3 regions of the Pseudomonas sp. Leaf58 genome follow, and region 2 is predicted to be linked to each of the others. Evidence: riboswitches for the same ligand, from Rfam matches in the RefSeq annotation. Region 2 holds a riboswitch; each other region holds the start of a gene.
The links. Region 2 has a riboswitch for cobalamin ahead of DV532_RS09815 (TonB-dependent siderophore receptor). Riboswitches for the same ligand answer to the same signal wherever they lie in the genome.
Positions count from the first base shown of each region.

Region 1: another riboswitch for cobalamin. It lies ahead of cobO (cob(I)yrinic acid a,c-diamide adenosyltransferase); the one in region 2 lies ahead of DV532_RS09815 (TonB-dependent siderophore receptor).
Region 3: another riboswitch for cobalamin. It lies ahead of cobW (cobalamin biosynthesis protein CobW); the one in region 2 lies ahead of DV532_RS09815 (TonB-dependent siderophore receptor).

Region 1 covers NZ_CP032677.1:1,300,889-1,305,287, reverse strand. Annotated here, with positions in the region: gene DV532_RS06120 (cobyrinate a,c-diamide synthase) at 1-1,169, opposite strand, end outside; gene cobO (cob(I)yrinic acid a,c-diamide adenosyltransferase) at 1,166-1,777, opposite strand; cobalamin riboswitch at 1,897-2,117, opposite strand; gene DV532_RS06110 (hypothetical protein) at 2,285-2,863, shown strand; gene DV532_RS30170 (hypothetical protein) at 2,850-3,110, opposite strand; gene DV532_RS06095 (sorbosone dehydrogenase family protein) at 3,831-4,399, shown strand, end outside.
Region 2 covers NZ_CP032677.1:2,091,281-2,095,679, reverse strand. Annotated here, with positions in the region: gene thpR (RNA 2',3'-cyclic phosphodiesterase) at 1-435, opposite strand, end outside; gene lpxO (lipid A hydroxylase LpxO) at 594-1,493, shown strand; gene DV532_RS09825 (carboxymuconolactone decarboxylase family protein) at 1,623-1,967, shown strand; gene DV532_RS09820 (GNAT family N-acetyltransferase) at 2,046-2,615, shown strand; cobalamin riboswitch at 2,682-2,890, shown strand; gene DV532_RS09815 (TonB-dependent siderophore receptor) at 2,999-4,399, shown strand, end outside.
Region 3 covers NZ_CP032677.1:2,431,033-2,435,431, reverse strand. Annotated here, with positions in the region: gene cobN (cobaltochelatase subunit CobN) at 1-1,451, opposite strand, end outside; gene cobW (cobalamin biosynthesis protein CobW) at 1,455-2,522, opposite strand; cobalamin riboswitch at 2,622-2,835, opposite strand; gene DV532_RS11360 (branched-chain amino acid aminotransferase) at 3,214-4,233, shown strand; gene DV532_RS11355 (multidrug/biocide efflux PACE transporter) at 4,374-4,399, opposite strand, start outside.

The sequences.
Region 1 (4,399 bases), 790 kb from region 2:
CGGGCGATCGGCGCCAGCGCGGTGTTGGTCAGCGAGTGGTGATAGGTGTGGCCGCGCAGGGTACCTTCTGGCAGTTCAACCGCCTGCAGTGCCAAGGCCGCCAGGCGCTTCTGCATGGTCGCCTCGCCCGGCAGCAGGCCGAGCAGTTGGGCACGCTCACCGGCTACGTCGGTCAGCGCATCAAGCAGATACAGCATGCCACCGCACTCGGCCAGCAAGGGTTTGCCCTGGGCGTGATGGGCACGGATTGCCTCGTTCATCGGCGCATTGCCAGCCAAGGCGTGATGGTGCAGCTCGGGATAGCCGCCTGGCAGGTACAGGCTGTCTACCGCCGGCAGCTCGCGGTCGTGCAATGGCGAGAAGAATTCCAGCTGCGCACCAAGGTTGCGCAGCAGGTCGAGGTTGGCGCCATAGGTGAAGGCGAATGCCTCGTCCCGTGCCACGCCGATGCGTACGCCGGCCAGCGAGGCAGCGCCCGTTTGCGGTTCAGGTTCGGCAAACGTCACCGGCGGTGGCAAGGCGGCGTCACAGCTTGCACCCAGCGCCTCGGCGGCCGCGTCCAGGCGGGCGTCCAGGTCGTTCAGTTCACTGGCTTGGACCAGCCCCAAGTGGCGGCTGGGCAGTTCGATGCCGCGCTCGCGAGACAAGCCGCCATACCAGCGCAGGCCTTCGGTCAGGCTGCCTTCCAACAATTGCGCGTGGCGCAGGCTGCCCACCCGGTTGGCCAGCACCCCGGCAAACGGCAGGTCGGCCTGGTAACGTGCCAGGCCCAAGGCCAGGGCACCGAAGGTCTGGGCCATGGCCGTGCCGTCGATTACCGCCAGCACCGGCACGCCGAAGTGGCGCGCCAGGTCGGCGCTGGACGGGGTGCCGTCGAACAGCCCCATTACCCCTTCGATCAAGATCAGGTCGGCTTCGCCCGCGGCTTCCCACAGCAGGCGGCGGCTTTCCTCGGCACCAATCATCCACAGGTCGAGCTGATACACCGGCGCGCCGCTGGCCCGCTCAAGGATCATCGGGTCAAGAAAGTCGGGCCCACACTTGAACACCCGCACGTTGCGCCCGAGGTTGCGGTGCAAGCGGGCCAGGGCGGCGGTGACGGTGGTCTTGCCCTGGCCAGAGGCCGGCGCCGCGATCAAGACGGCAGGGCAATGACGGGGCTGGCTCACAGTTCGACGCCCTTCTGTGCGCGGATGCCCGCCTGGAAGGCATGCTTGAGCATGCCCATCTCGGTCACCGTATCGGCCAGCTCGATCATCTCTGGCTTGGCCGCACGACCGGTAACGATCACGTGCTGCATCGGTGGGCGGGCCTGGATGTCGGACAACACCTGGTCAAGGTCGAGGTAACCGTGCTTAAGGGCGATGTTCAGCTCATCCAGCACCACGAACTGCACGCTCGGGTCTTGCAGCAGCTGGCGCGACACCGCCCAGGCTGCTTCGGCGGCAGCGATGTCCCGCTGGCGGTCCTGGGTTTCCCAGGTAAAGCCCTCGCCCATCACGTGGTAGCGCACCTGTTCTGGGAAGCGGCGGAAAAACAGCTCTTCGCCGGTGCTGTTGCGGCCTTTGATGAACTGCACCACACCGCACTGCATGCCATGGCCCAAGGCCCGCGCGAGCATGCCGAAGGCCGAGCTGCTCTTGCCCTTGCCATTGCCGGTCAGCACCAGCAGCAGGCCGCATTCGTTAGGGGAATTGGCGATGCGTTCGTCGATGATCGCCTTCTTGCGCTGCATGCGCGCCAGGTGGCGTTCGTCGCGTTCGGTGGTTTCGCTCATCAGGGCTCTCCGCTGGCTGGCGCCACGGCAACGCGCGGCGACAGGTAAAAGGCAGGCAGACGGAGAACACGCAGGGGCCGTGGCCGGGCGCCACGGTGCACTGCGCATCACCCTCCGTGATGCCGTTGGCAGTATCAGGCCGGTCTCCGGGCTTGTGAGCGGGCCTTGGCCCAAGCCTGCGCGCCTTCCCGGGTGCTGGCACCCAGTGGCCTTGCGCGGCCGCGACTCACCTACCGTTGCGGGGGCAGCGCCGGAATCGCGCCATGCTGGCGCCCACCGGCTTCCCTGTTTCACCCTGCCCAGACAAGGCTGGCAGGGCACCTGAAACACGCGCGAAGGTTAGAGGGTTGCACCCGGAGCGTCAATCGGAGCGGGCCGCTTCGCAGGCCCACAGGCCCCACCTGGGCAGTGGCCAAGTTACCGATGTGTGCCACACTGGACAGGGTGATATCACATAGCCATCACCCTCAGCTGGACGCGATCACAACAACAAGAGGAGAGCGCAGCATGCGAGGCCATATCATCAACAACCCACACCTGGAGTTTCTCGGCCCGGTGCTGGAGCGCTGGGTCGACTGTGTAGACCGCTTCAACCAGTTTGCCGGCGATGCCGAAGCCCCCTATTGGCATGGCGCTGCCGCCAACAGTGGGTTGCTCGCGGCTGCAGCCTGGCAGGCCGAGTTAACGGCGCTGCAGCAATTTGCCGGGAAGAAGCAGCGTGACGAAGGCGAGTATGAGGGGCGCTGCGACCTGTCGATCAGCAGTGCCGACGAAGCGCTGTACCTTAGTGTGAGCCAGCGCTGGCCGAAAATTGCCCGGCTGGACATGGCAGCCGCCTTGCAGCAAACCGCCGCCCTCGCCCGTCAGGTGGCGTACCCCAGCCAATTGAAAGCTGGGGCGCTGTTCATCAGCCCGTGGAAGGCTGGCCAGCACGCCAGCCCCGAAGAGCTGCAAGACCTGGTCGACGACCTGCACAAGCACACCGCCTGCGCCATCGCCTGGTATTTCCCGTATGCCTACCGCAAGTTGCATAACGAACTGGGGCAGTATTTCCCGGGGGTAGCGCTGCTGCTCAAGCAGGCCTGAGCCAGCTATTTGCGAGAGGCGAAGGAAGTGCGCAACCAGAAGCCAAGACCTTGATCTTGATCTTGATCTTGATCTTGATCTTGATCTTGATCTTGATCTTGATCTTGATCTTGATCTTGATCTTGATCTTGATCTTGATCTTGATCTTGATCTTGATCTTGATCTTGATCTTGATCTTGATCTTGATCTTGATCTTCGCGACTTCAGGAGGCTGAACGCAGGTCTTGCGGAGGGAGGTGACGGGCATGGATGCCCGTCAAGCGCTGGGCCCCAGGATGGGGCCTGCAGCGCGGTCCTCCCGGGAGCAAGGCCGGAGAGAGGGGACCCCGGAGCGCAGCGTAGGGGCCGGATGATGGGAGCGCAGCGTTTTTTGGTTACTTTTTGTCGCGTTTGACAAAAAGTGACTCGCCGTAAGGGCGAAAAGGTGAGTCAGCGTCGCCATCGCTGCTGGACTATGCGCAATAGAAAAACCAGCGCTATCCCGCTTTCGCTTTTCGCTTTTCGCTTTTCGGGCATAGGCTTTGACAACAACGTCAACATTCATTGCCGAAGGTGGCGCTCAGTCACCTTTCCGCCCTTACGGCGGGTCACTTTTTGTCAAACGCGACAAAAAGTAACCAAAAAACGCTGGCTCCCATCATCCGGCCCCTACGCTTCGCTCCGGGGTTCCCTCGCTACGGGCTTGCTCCCGGGAGTACGCGCCGCAGGCCCCATCCATGGGGCCTCAGCGCTTGACGGGCATCCATGCCCGTCACCTCCCTCCGCAAGCCCTTCGCTCGGCCTCCTGAAGTCGCAATCTGTGTTGCCTGAACTATCGCGCGCTTAGAAGCAAAAACAAAGGCAAAGGCAAAGGCAAAGGCAAAGGCAAAGGCAAAGGCAAAGGCAAAGGCAGTTGGATGATGGCCGGGAACCGTTCGAACATCGCTGACCTCTCAAGCTCATAGGCCTTCTCCGGAGCAAGCCGCCCATGAAACCCTTGATGCCTTGGCTGCTGGTCGCAAGCCTCACCGCCTGCGGCGAATCCGCCATGCTGGATGTACGCGATGGCAGTGGCCCGACCCCTCGGCTGCCTGATCCGGTCAAGACTGTCTTGCCCACCGTGAACATCGCCCCGGCAGTGGGCTGGCCCAAAGACGCCAAGCCCAAAGCAGCACCGGGCACTCAGGTAACGGCGTTCGCCAGCGAACTGGACCACCCCCGCTGGCTATATCTGTTGCCCAACGGCGACGTGCTGGTGGCCGAGACCAACGCACCACCCAAACCCGAAGATGGCAAAGGCCTTCGCGGCTGGGTCATGAAGAAGGTGATGAAACGCGCGGGGGCGGGTGTGCCCAGCGCCAACCGCATCACCCTGCTGCGGGATGCCGACCATGACGGCGTTGCCGAAATGCGCATCACGTTCATCGAAGGGCTGAACTCACCTTTCGGCATGACGCTGGTAGATAAGGATTTGTACATCGCCAACACCGACAAACTGCTGCGTTTCCACTATGAACCTGGGTCGATGCTGCTTCGCGGTAAAGGACAGCCAGTGGT
Region 2 (4,399 bases):
CGGCTGGCCGCGAAAATCCCTGGCCAGTGTCAGGTGCGGGCGATAGTCGCGGCTGGCCGCTGCCACTCCTAGTGGCAGCAACGCTTGCTGCAGGCCGTACACCAGTTGCAACAGCGCCGCAGGGGTTTGCTGGGCCTCCAGCACCAGGGCGCTGGCCCGCTGCCATACCTGCAAGCGGTCGAGTAACAGCCGCGGTGCCGTGGCCGGCAGCGCCAACTGGTCGACCGCCGCACAAATGGCTGGCACCTGGGCGGCCTCCACATCGCCAACAAACAGCAGTGTCACATGGAAGTTGGCAACCGGCACCGGCTTGCCGCTGCGCAGGCCCAAGCCGTGCCGCCACTGGGCCAGAGCACGGCGCTGGACATCGCTGACTGGCAAGGCGAAGAACAGCCGCTTGAAGGGGGTACCGCTGGGGCGTACATCCTGAATCATACCAACTCCTGAACATGAAACGTTTGCGCAAGTCTCTAGGGCATTACACCTAAGTCGCCCCGTCGATTCGCAACAATGAGTACAAACTGCCCCCATGATTGTTTATGCTGGCGGGCTTATGCCATGGCGCATGGCCATTTTTCGACAAGTAAACGTCCATGAAAATTGCACTCGTAGTCATCTTCGTTCTCTCGATCGCCTTTGTTCACCTGCGCGGTCGGGTTCGCCACAAGCTGACCCGTCAGTTGGGCGACCACTCCAGCTTCCTGGCTCCGGTCAACAGCTTCCTGTACCTGTTTTCCAAGCACCCGGCCAAGCCTTACCTGCCGGTAGAGGCCTTCCCCGAACTGCAGCCGCTGCAGGACCACTGGCAGGAGATCCGCGAGGAGGCTCGCCAGCTGCTTCATGTGGGGGAAATCAAGAAGTCCGACAATTACGATGACGTCGGTTTCAATTCGTTCTTCAAGACCGGCTGGAAACGTTTTTACCTGAAGTGGTACGGCGAAAGCCACCCGTCGGCGATGACCCTGTGCCCACGCACCACCGAGCTGCTGCAAGGTATCGGTACGGTCAAGGCGGCCATGTTCGCCACCCTGCCGCCCGGCGCCAAGCTGGTGCGCCACCGCGACCCGTATGCCGGTTCGTACCGCTACCACCTGGGCCTGGACACACCGAACGACGACGGCTGCTACATCGACGTGGACGGTGAGAAGTACTCGTGGCGCGATGGTGAGGGTGTGGTTTTCGATGAAACCTATATCCACTACGCGGCCAACACCACCGAGCACAACCGCATCATCCTGTTCTGTGACGTCGAACGCCCGCTGAAGTACCGCTGGGCGACCGCGTTCAACCGCTGGTTCAGCCGCAACGTCATGGCCGCTGCCGCCGCGCCCAACGCTGCCGGCGACAAGACCGGTGGCATCAACCGGCTGTTTACCCGCATCTACAAGATCCGCGAACGTGGCAAAGCGCTGAAGAAGCGCAACCGCATGCGCTACTACCTGGAGAAGTGGGCATTCGTGGCGGCGCTGGTGCTGGTATTCCTCTACATCTGATTGTTTAAAGCGGCCTTTACGGCCAATGGCAAGAGTGGCCTGCGCACACCCACCAAAGTACAAGTCTCACACTTCTCGCTCTTCGACTAGCCTGAAAGCTCCACTCGCAACCTCCCCAAGGTGAAGACGATGAGCATGATGGACTGGGACGCCTACCGTAAGCAGTTGATGGCCGGCATCGGCGATCTCAAGCAACTCTCCCCCGACACCGTGGCCGGCTACATGACCGCCAGCGGTGCCGGGGCCAAGACCAACCACCTGGACGCCAAGACCCGTGAGCTGATCTCGCTCGCCGTGGCCGTGACCACCCGTTGCGACGGCTGCATCGCCGTGCATTCGCAGCAAGCCGTCAAGCACGGCGCCAGCCGTGAGGAAATCGCCGAGGCCCTCGGCGTGGCCGTGGCGATGAATGCCGGTGCCGCGCTGGTCTACTCGGCACGGGCCATGGATGCGGTGGGCAAGGCCAACGGTTGACTAGCAACGGCGCCGCCGCCCTTGCGCGACGGCGCCGCGTTACCCAGACTGGGCGGCCCAGCCTTTGCAGGATTCCGCATGATTCACATCCGCCCCATGACAGCCGAAGACTTCGAACACTTCTGGCCCACCTTTCAGGCCATTATCCAGGCCCGTGAAACCTACGCATTCGACCCCGCCATGAACGTCGAACAGGCCCGCCAGCTGTGGCTGGAGCTGCCTGTGCGCACGCTGGTGGCTGAGGAAGACGGCGAGCTGCTCGGCTCGTATTACCTCAAGGCCAATGCCGCCGGGCCGGGCGGGCATGTGGGCAATTGTGGCTACATGGTCAGTGAGCAGGCACGCGGCCGGGGGGTGGCGCGGCTGATGTGCGAGCACTCGCAGAAACTGGCACGTCAGGAAGGCTTCCTGGCCCTGCAGTTCAACTCTGTGGTGGCCACCAACGAAGTGGCGGTGGCGCTGTGGCACAAGCTGGGCTTCGAAACCGTCGGCCGTTTGCCCAAGGCCTATCGGCATGCCCGCCTGGGGCTGGTGGATTGCCTGGTGATGTACAAGTGGCTGGCGGATGAACCGGTGGTGGAGAAGCCAGCGCTGCTGATCGGGCGCAAGAATATCGAGGCGCGGGTGTCGCGGCGGCGCGGGCGCTAACCTTCTCTCGCAGGTCTGGCCCCCCAATCACCCCAGCGAATTTGACGCCCCTGCGTTTCAATGGTCAGATGCGCGCCAGTTTCAGGTGCCCTGCGCCGCCGCGCGCAAGGTGAAACGGGAAGCCGGTGCGTCGTGTTGCCCACGACAAGTCCGGCGCTGCCCCCGCAACGGTAAGCGAGCGAACCCTTCGAGATACCACTGTGCATGTGCATGGGAAGGTGAAGGTTTCATGCCCCTCGCAAGCCCGGAGACCGGCCTGAAGCTTCACTTGGCAACCCGCGGTGGGCGGGCGCGGGCCGGTATCCGTGCGCGCGCCTGCATGCACGGTGCGCCTTTGCGTGTTTTCCACCGGGATCCATTCATTCCTGCAGCAGTGGAACGACATGTCCCGTATGTTCAAGCTTCACCCCCTGACGGCCTGCCTGGCCGTTGCCCTGCCGGCCTTGGCCGATGACCTCGACCGAAAACCCCTGGCCCTGCCCTCCACGGCCGTCACCGACACCTTCAACAGCCATACCATCGACCTGGCCACCCCGACCCAGGCTGGCTCGCGCCTGGGCCTCAGCGCCCTGGAAACCCCCGCCAGCACCAGCAGCCTCAGCGCCGTGCAGATCCAGCAGCGCAACAACCTTACCGTGCAGGACGCGGTGACCCGGTCACCGGGCATCACCTACATCGGCTCACCAGGCGATGGTGGCACCGGCCTTTCGGCCCGCGGCTTTACCGGGCACAACTCGGTGATGACGCTGTTCGATGGCGCACGCCTGTACACCGGTGCCGGCACCCAAACGTTCCCGGTCGACCCGTGGATGGTCGAGCGCATCGACGTGATTCGCGGCCCGGCCTCGGTGTTGTACGGTGAAGGCGCCACCGGTGCGGTGGTCAACGTGATCCCGAAAAAGCCGTTTGCCGGCGAGGTACGCAACCACCTGCGCCTAGGCTATGGTTCGTGGGATCGCCAGCAGCTCGGCCTGGACAGCGGCGGCAGGCTCAGCGAGCGCCTGAGCTACCGCCTGGCCCTGAACCAGCAGGCCGGCAACGGCTGGGTCGACCGCACCACCTCGCGCAGCCTCGCCGTGAGCGCCGCGTTGCGCTTCGATGCCAGCGACGACCTCAGCTTCACCCTCGCCCACGACCGTGGCGATGCGCAACCTGCCAACTACTACGGCACCCCGCTGATCGACGGCCACTACCGCAGCAGCCTGCGCAAACAGAATTACAACGTGCACAACGACGTGCAGCAGTATGTTGATGAATGGACCCGGCTGAACACCGACTGGACGCTGAGCGACCACCTCAGCGCCAGCAACCAGCTGTACTACATGAAAAGCCGCCGCCACTGGCGCAACGCCGAGGACTACAGCTGGGACGCCGAACACCAGCAGTTGCTGCGCGGTAGCTACCTGGAAATCAAGCACAACCAGGAACAGTTCGGTGACCGCCAGGCGTTCACCCTCGACCATACGTTGTTCAACTTGGCCAGCAAGACCGTGGTCGGCGCCGAATACAACAAGGTCCGCTTCAACGTCGACAGCAACGCGCCCTACACCGATGTGGGCGGCGACTACCTCGACCCGTGGCAACCGCAACCGGGCTGGTTCCACAGCGCTTCGCCGTTGCGCCCGCAAACCTTGTCCACCACCCATACGTTCGCCCTGTTTGCCGAAAACCGTCTGCAGTTGACCGATCGCCTGTCGCTGGTCACCGGGGTACGCCGCGACCAGAACCACATCGACCAGGCAAAACTGACCAACCACAGCCGCAGCGACCGTAGCCTGCAAGTT
Region 3 (4,399 bases), 340 kb from region 2:
GGGTCCTGCTGCGGTGGGCCCCAGCGGTCTAGCACCGCTTGGCGGTTGGCCTCGGGCAGGCGCTCGAAGGCCATCTGGTAATCGGCCAGGCTCAGGCTTTGCGCGCAGGGGCGCTGGTCGAGGTGGTCGAGGTCGTTGGTCACCCCCCCCAGTAACTGGTGAATCAGTTGCGTGCCGCTGCCCGGCAGGTCGGCCAGCGGGTAGCCTTCAGCCTGCAGGGCCTGGAGGATGTTCAGCGCCGCCGCCGGGGTGTCCAGGCCAACGCCGTTGCCAATGCGGCCATCGCGGGTCGGGTAGTTGGCCAACACCAGGGCCACACGTTTCTGGGCATTCGGCAGGCGCGCCAGCTCGACCCAGCGGCGGGCCAGTTCGGCGACAAAATCCATGCGCTCGGGGTGGGCGCGGTAGCACACCACGTCGGACTGGCTGCGCTCGCTACGCCAGGCCATGTCCTTGAAACTGACCGGGCGGGTGATGATGCGCCCGTCCAGTTCCGGCAAGGCAATGTGCATGGCCAGGTCACGCGCGCCCAGGCCCTGCTCGCTGGCTTCCCAGCCGGGCTGGTTGTCTTGCGCGCAGATCGCCTGCAACACCGGGATGTCACGGCGGAACGGGCGCAGGTTGGGGCGTTCGGGGCTGGACAGGGCAAAACCGGTGGTATTGACCAGCACCTCGGCGCCCACCTCGTCCAGCCACGCTTCGACCTGCTCCAGGCAAGCGCTTTCCTTGAGGCTGGCCACGGCGATCGGCAAGGGGTTCAGGCCGGCAGCCTGCAGGCGCTGGCAGAACACGTCAATGAACGCCGTGTTAGCCGCCTGCAGGTGCGAGCGGTAGAACAGCAGCGGTGCCACCGGCTGCTCGGGATGCCACTGGCGGTACCAGTCCGCCAGCGTCGCGCTGCCTTTGGCCGGGTGATACACCGCCGTGCGCGGCAGCGGCTGCGGCTCGTCCCAGGCATAGTCACGGCCCAACCACTGGTTGGCTAAACAGTTGAACAGGTTGATGGCGTTGGCCTTGCCGCCCTGGCGCAGGTAATGCCATAGGCGTTCGGCCTGCGCGCCACTGACGGTGCCCAGGCCGGTCAGCTCTGGGTCCGGGCGGTCGTCGCCCGGCACCAGGATCAGCTGCACACCACGGGCGGCCAGCTCGACCAGTTGCTCGACGCCATAGCGCCAGTAGCCGACGCCGCCGTGCAGCGACACCAGGATAACCTTGGCGTGGCGCAGCACCTGGTCGACATACAGGTCGACCGAAGCATGGTTCTGCACCTGCATCGGGTTGGCCAGGCGCAGGCTGGGGAAGCCTTCGGGCAATTGCTCGGCGGTATCGGCGAGCAATGCCAGGTGCGAATCGCCGCTGCAGAGGATCACCAGCTCGGCCGGTGTCTGGCCGAGGTCGGCAATGCTGTCATCCGGCACGAAGCCGCCGGGCTGGGTCCGCAGCAGGTGCATGGGTCAGGCGCCCAGGGCCTGGCGCAGGCGCGCTTCCAGCTGGGCGGCATCGAGGTCCTGGCCGATCAGCACCAGGCGGGTGATGCGCGGCTCGTCGGCCCGCCAGGCGCGGTCGAAGTGCTTGTCGAAACGGGTCCCCACGCCTTGCACCAGCAGGCGCATCGGTTTGCCCGGGATGGCGGCGAAGCCTTTGGCACGCAGGATGCCGAACTCCACCACCAGCTGGGTCAGGGCATCGAGCAACAGGCTTTCGTCGGCCTCTGGCAGGTCGATTGAGATGGAGTCGAAGGCATCGTGGTCATGCTCGTCATGGTCGTCGCCGTCGTGGTGCGAGTCGTGGTGGGTACGGCGGCCATCGATGTGCGCCTCGGACTCGGCGCCTACGCCCAACAGTACTTCCAGTGGCAGCTTGCCGCTGCTGGCTTCGACCACTTTTACCGCTGGCGGCAGTTCTTCGGCCACTTCGGCGCGGACCTTGGCCAGCCCTTCGGCGTCGATCAGGTCGGCCTTGTTCAGTACCACCAAGTCAGCGCTGGCCAGCTGGTCGGCGAACAGCTCGTGCAGCGGCGATTCGTGGTCCAGGTTCGGGTCGAGCTTACGCTGTGCATCGACCTGGTCCGGATAGGCGGCAAAGGTGCCGGCCGCCACGGCCGGGCTGTCGACCACGGTGATGACTGCATCGACGGTGCAGGCAGTGCGGATTTCCGGCCACTGGAAGGCTTGCACCAGCGGTTTGGGCAGGGCCAGGCCGCTGGTTTCGATGAGGATGTGGTCGAGGTCGCCACGGCGTGCCACCAGCTCGCGCATGACCGGGAAGAACTCTTCCTGCACGGTGCAGCAGAGGCAGCCGTTGGCCAGCTCGTAGACCCGGCCGCTGGCTTCTTCCTCGGTGCAACCGATGCTGCACTGCTTGAGGATTTCGCCATCGATGCCCAGTTCGCCGAATTCGTTGACGATCACCGCGATGCGGCGGCCCTGGGCGTTGTCGAGCATGTGGCGCAGCAAGGTAGTCTTGCCCGAGCCGAGGAAGCCGGTGACGATGGTGACGGGGAGCTTGGCCAGTGTTTTCATGTCGCATTGCCCTTGGCAGATTGGCGCGGGCATGCAGGACGACAGCCGCGGGCCAGGCCGGCCGGGCTTGTTCGCCACCGGATCACCCCGCCCGGTTGAAAGTCGAAAACGTGACGAGGCAGGTCTCCTGGCTCGCACCGTTCCAGTTGCCTGCAGGAGCAGCAGGCTGGCGGGATGACGCCTTCCCGCGCGCTGGCGCAGTGGCTGTGTCGATCCGTTGTCGGTGCTTACAGTTGCGGGGGCAGCCGCGGCTTGTACCGCGTTCCCGTCTTAGCTTCGGCTTGGCCGAAGAACCTCGAAGTGGCAAGGCTACGCAGTGGTTGGCGGGTGGTCAACCATTGGCTCGTGTTGATTTTTCTAGCGCCTTGGGAAGTGTCTGGCGAAGGTCTTTCAGCGCCTGGGGAGTTGTATGGCGAATCTCTTTCAGCGCCTGTGAGATCGAGCGCCGTGCGGGCGGCGCTCGATCTCACAGGCGCTAAAAGACCTTCGCCAGGCAATCCCACAGGCACTCGAAAACCTCCCGCCAGGCACCTTGCTGCTCTATGCGCTCCAGAATCCCGCCCTCATACCACCTTCCCACCACCATTTCGTGACTGGCCGTTCCCGATCTGCCACGGATGTATTATGGTGGCGTGGTGCGCATATAACAGCAGCCCGAGCGATCGGGCACTTGCAAGACAATGAGGGTGTCATGAGCAACGAAAGCATTAATTGGGACAAGCTGGGTTTCGACTACATCAAAACCGACAAACGCTACCTGTCCGTATGGCGCAATGGCGAGTGGGACAAAGGCACCCTGACCGAAGACAACGTGCTGCACATCAGTGAAGGCTCCACGGCGCTGCACTATGGCCAGCAGTGCTTCGAGGGCCTCAAGGCCTACCGTTGCAAGGACGGTTCGATCAACCTGTTCCGCCCGGACCAGAACGCCGCACGCATGCAGCGCAGCTGCGCCCGCCTGCTGATGCCGCAAGTGCCAACCGAGGTGTTCATCGAAGCGTGCAAGCAAGTGGTCAAGGCCAACGAAAAATTCGTCCCACCGCACGGTAAAGGCGCCCTCTACCTGCGCCCATTCGTGATCGGCACCGGTGACAACATTGGCGTGCGCACCGCCCCCGAGTTCATCTTCTCGATCTTCGCCATCCCTGTTGGCTCGTACTTCAAGGGCGGCATGAAGCCGCACAACTTCCAGATTTCCAGCTTCGACCGCGCAGCACCGCAAGGCACCGGCGCAGCCAAGGTCGGTGGCAACTACGCCGCCAGCCTGCAGCCAGGCGCTGAAGCGAAGAAGGCCAACTTCGCCGACGCCATTTACCTGGACCCGCTGACCCACACCAAGATCGAGGAGGTCGGCTCGGCCAACTTCTTCGGCATCACCGCCAACAAAGAGTTCGTCACCCCGAAATCGGCCTCGGTGCTGCCAGGCATCACCCGCCTGTCGTTGATGGAACTGGCGCAATCGCGCCTGGGCCTGACCGTGATCGAAGGCGATGTCGAGATCAACAAACTGGACCGCTTCATCGAAGCCGGCGCCTGCGGTACCGCTGCGGTGATCACCCCGATCGGCGGCATCGAGTACAACGGCAAGCTGCATGTGTTCCACGACCTGGAAAAGGTCGGCCCGGTTACCCAGAAGCTCTACAACGAGCTGACCGGCATCCAGAGCGGTGATGTAGAAGCACCGGCTGGCTGGATCGTCAAAGTCGCCTGAGGCGTTTTAGCGGTATGAAAAAACGGGGCATGCCAGCAATGGCATGCCCCGTTTTTTTATGGGTTGACGCGAAGGGCACCGGCTACGCCGGTGTTCGCGGCTAAAGCCGCTCCTACACCAGCCAGCGCCGGGCCGCATATTCATGCAAGGCGACGCTGCATCAGCA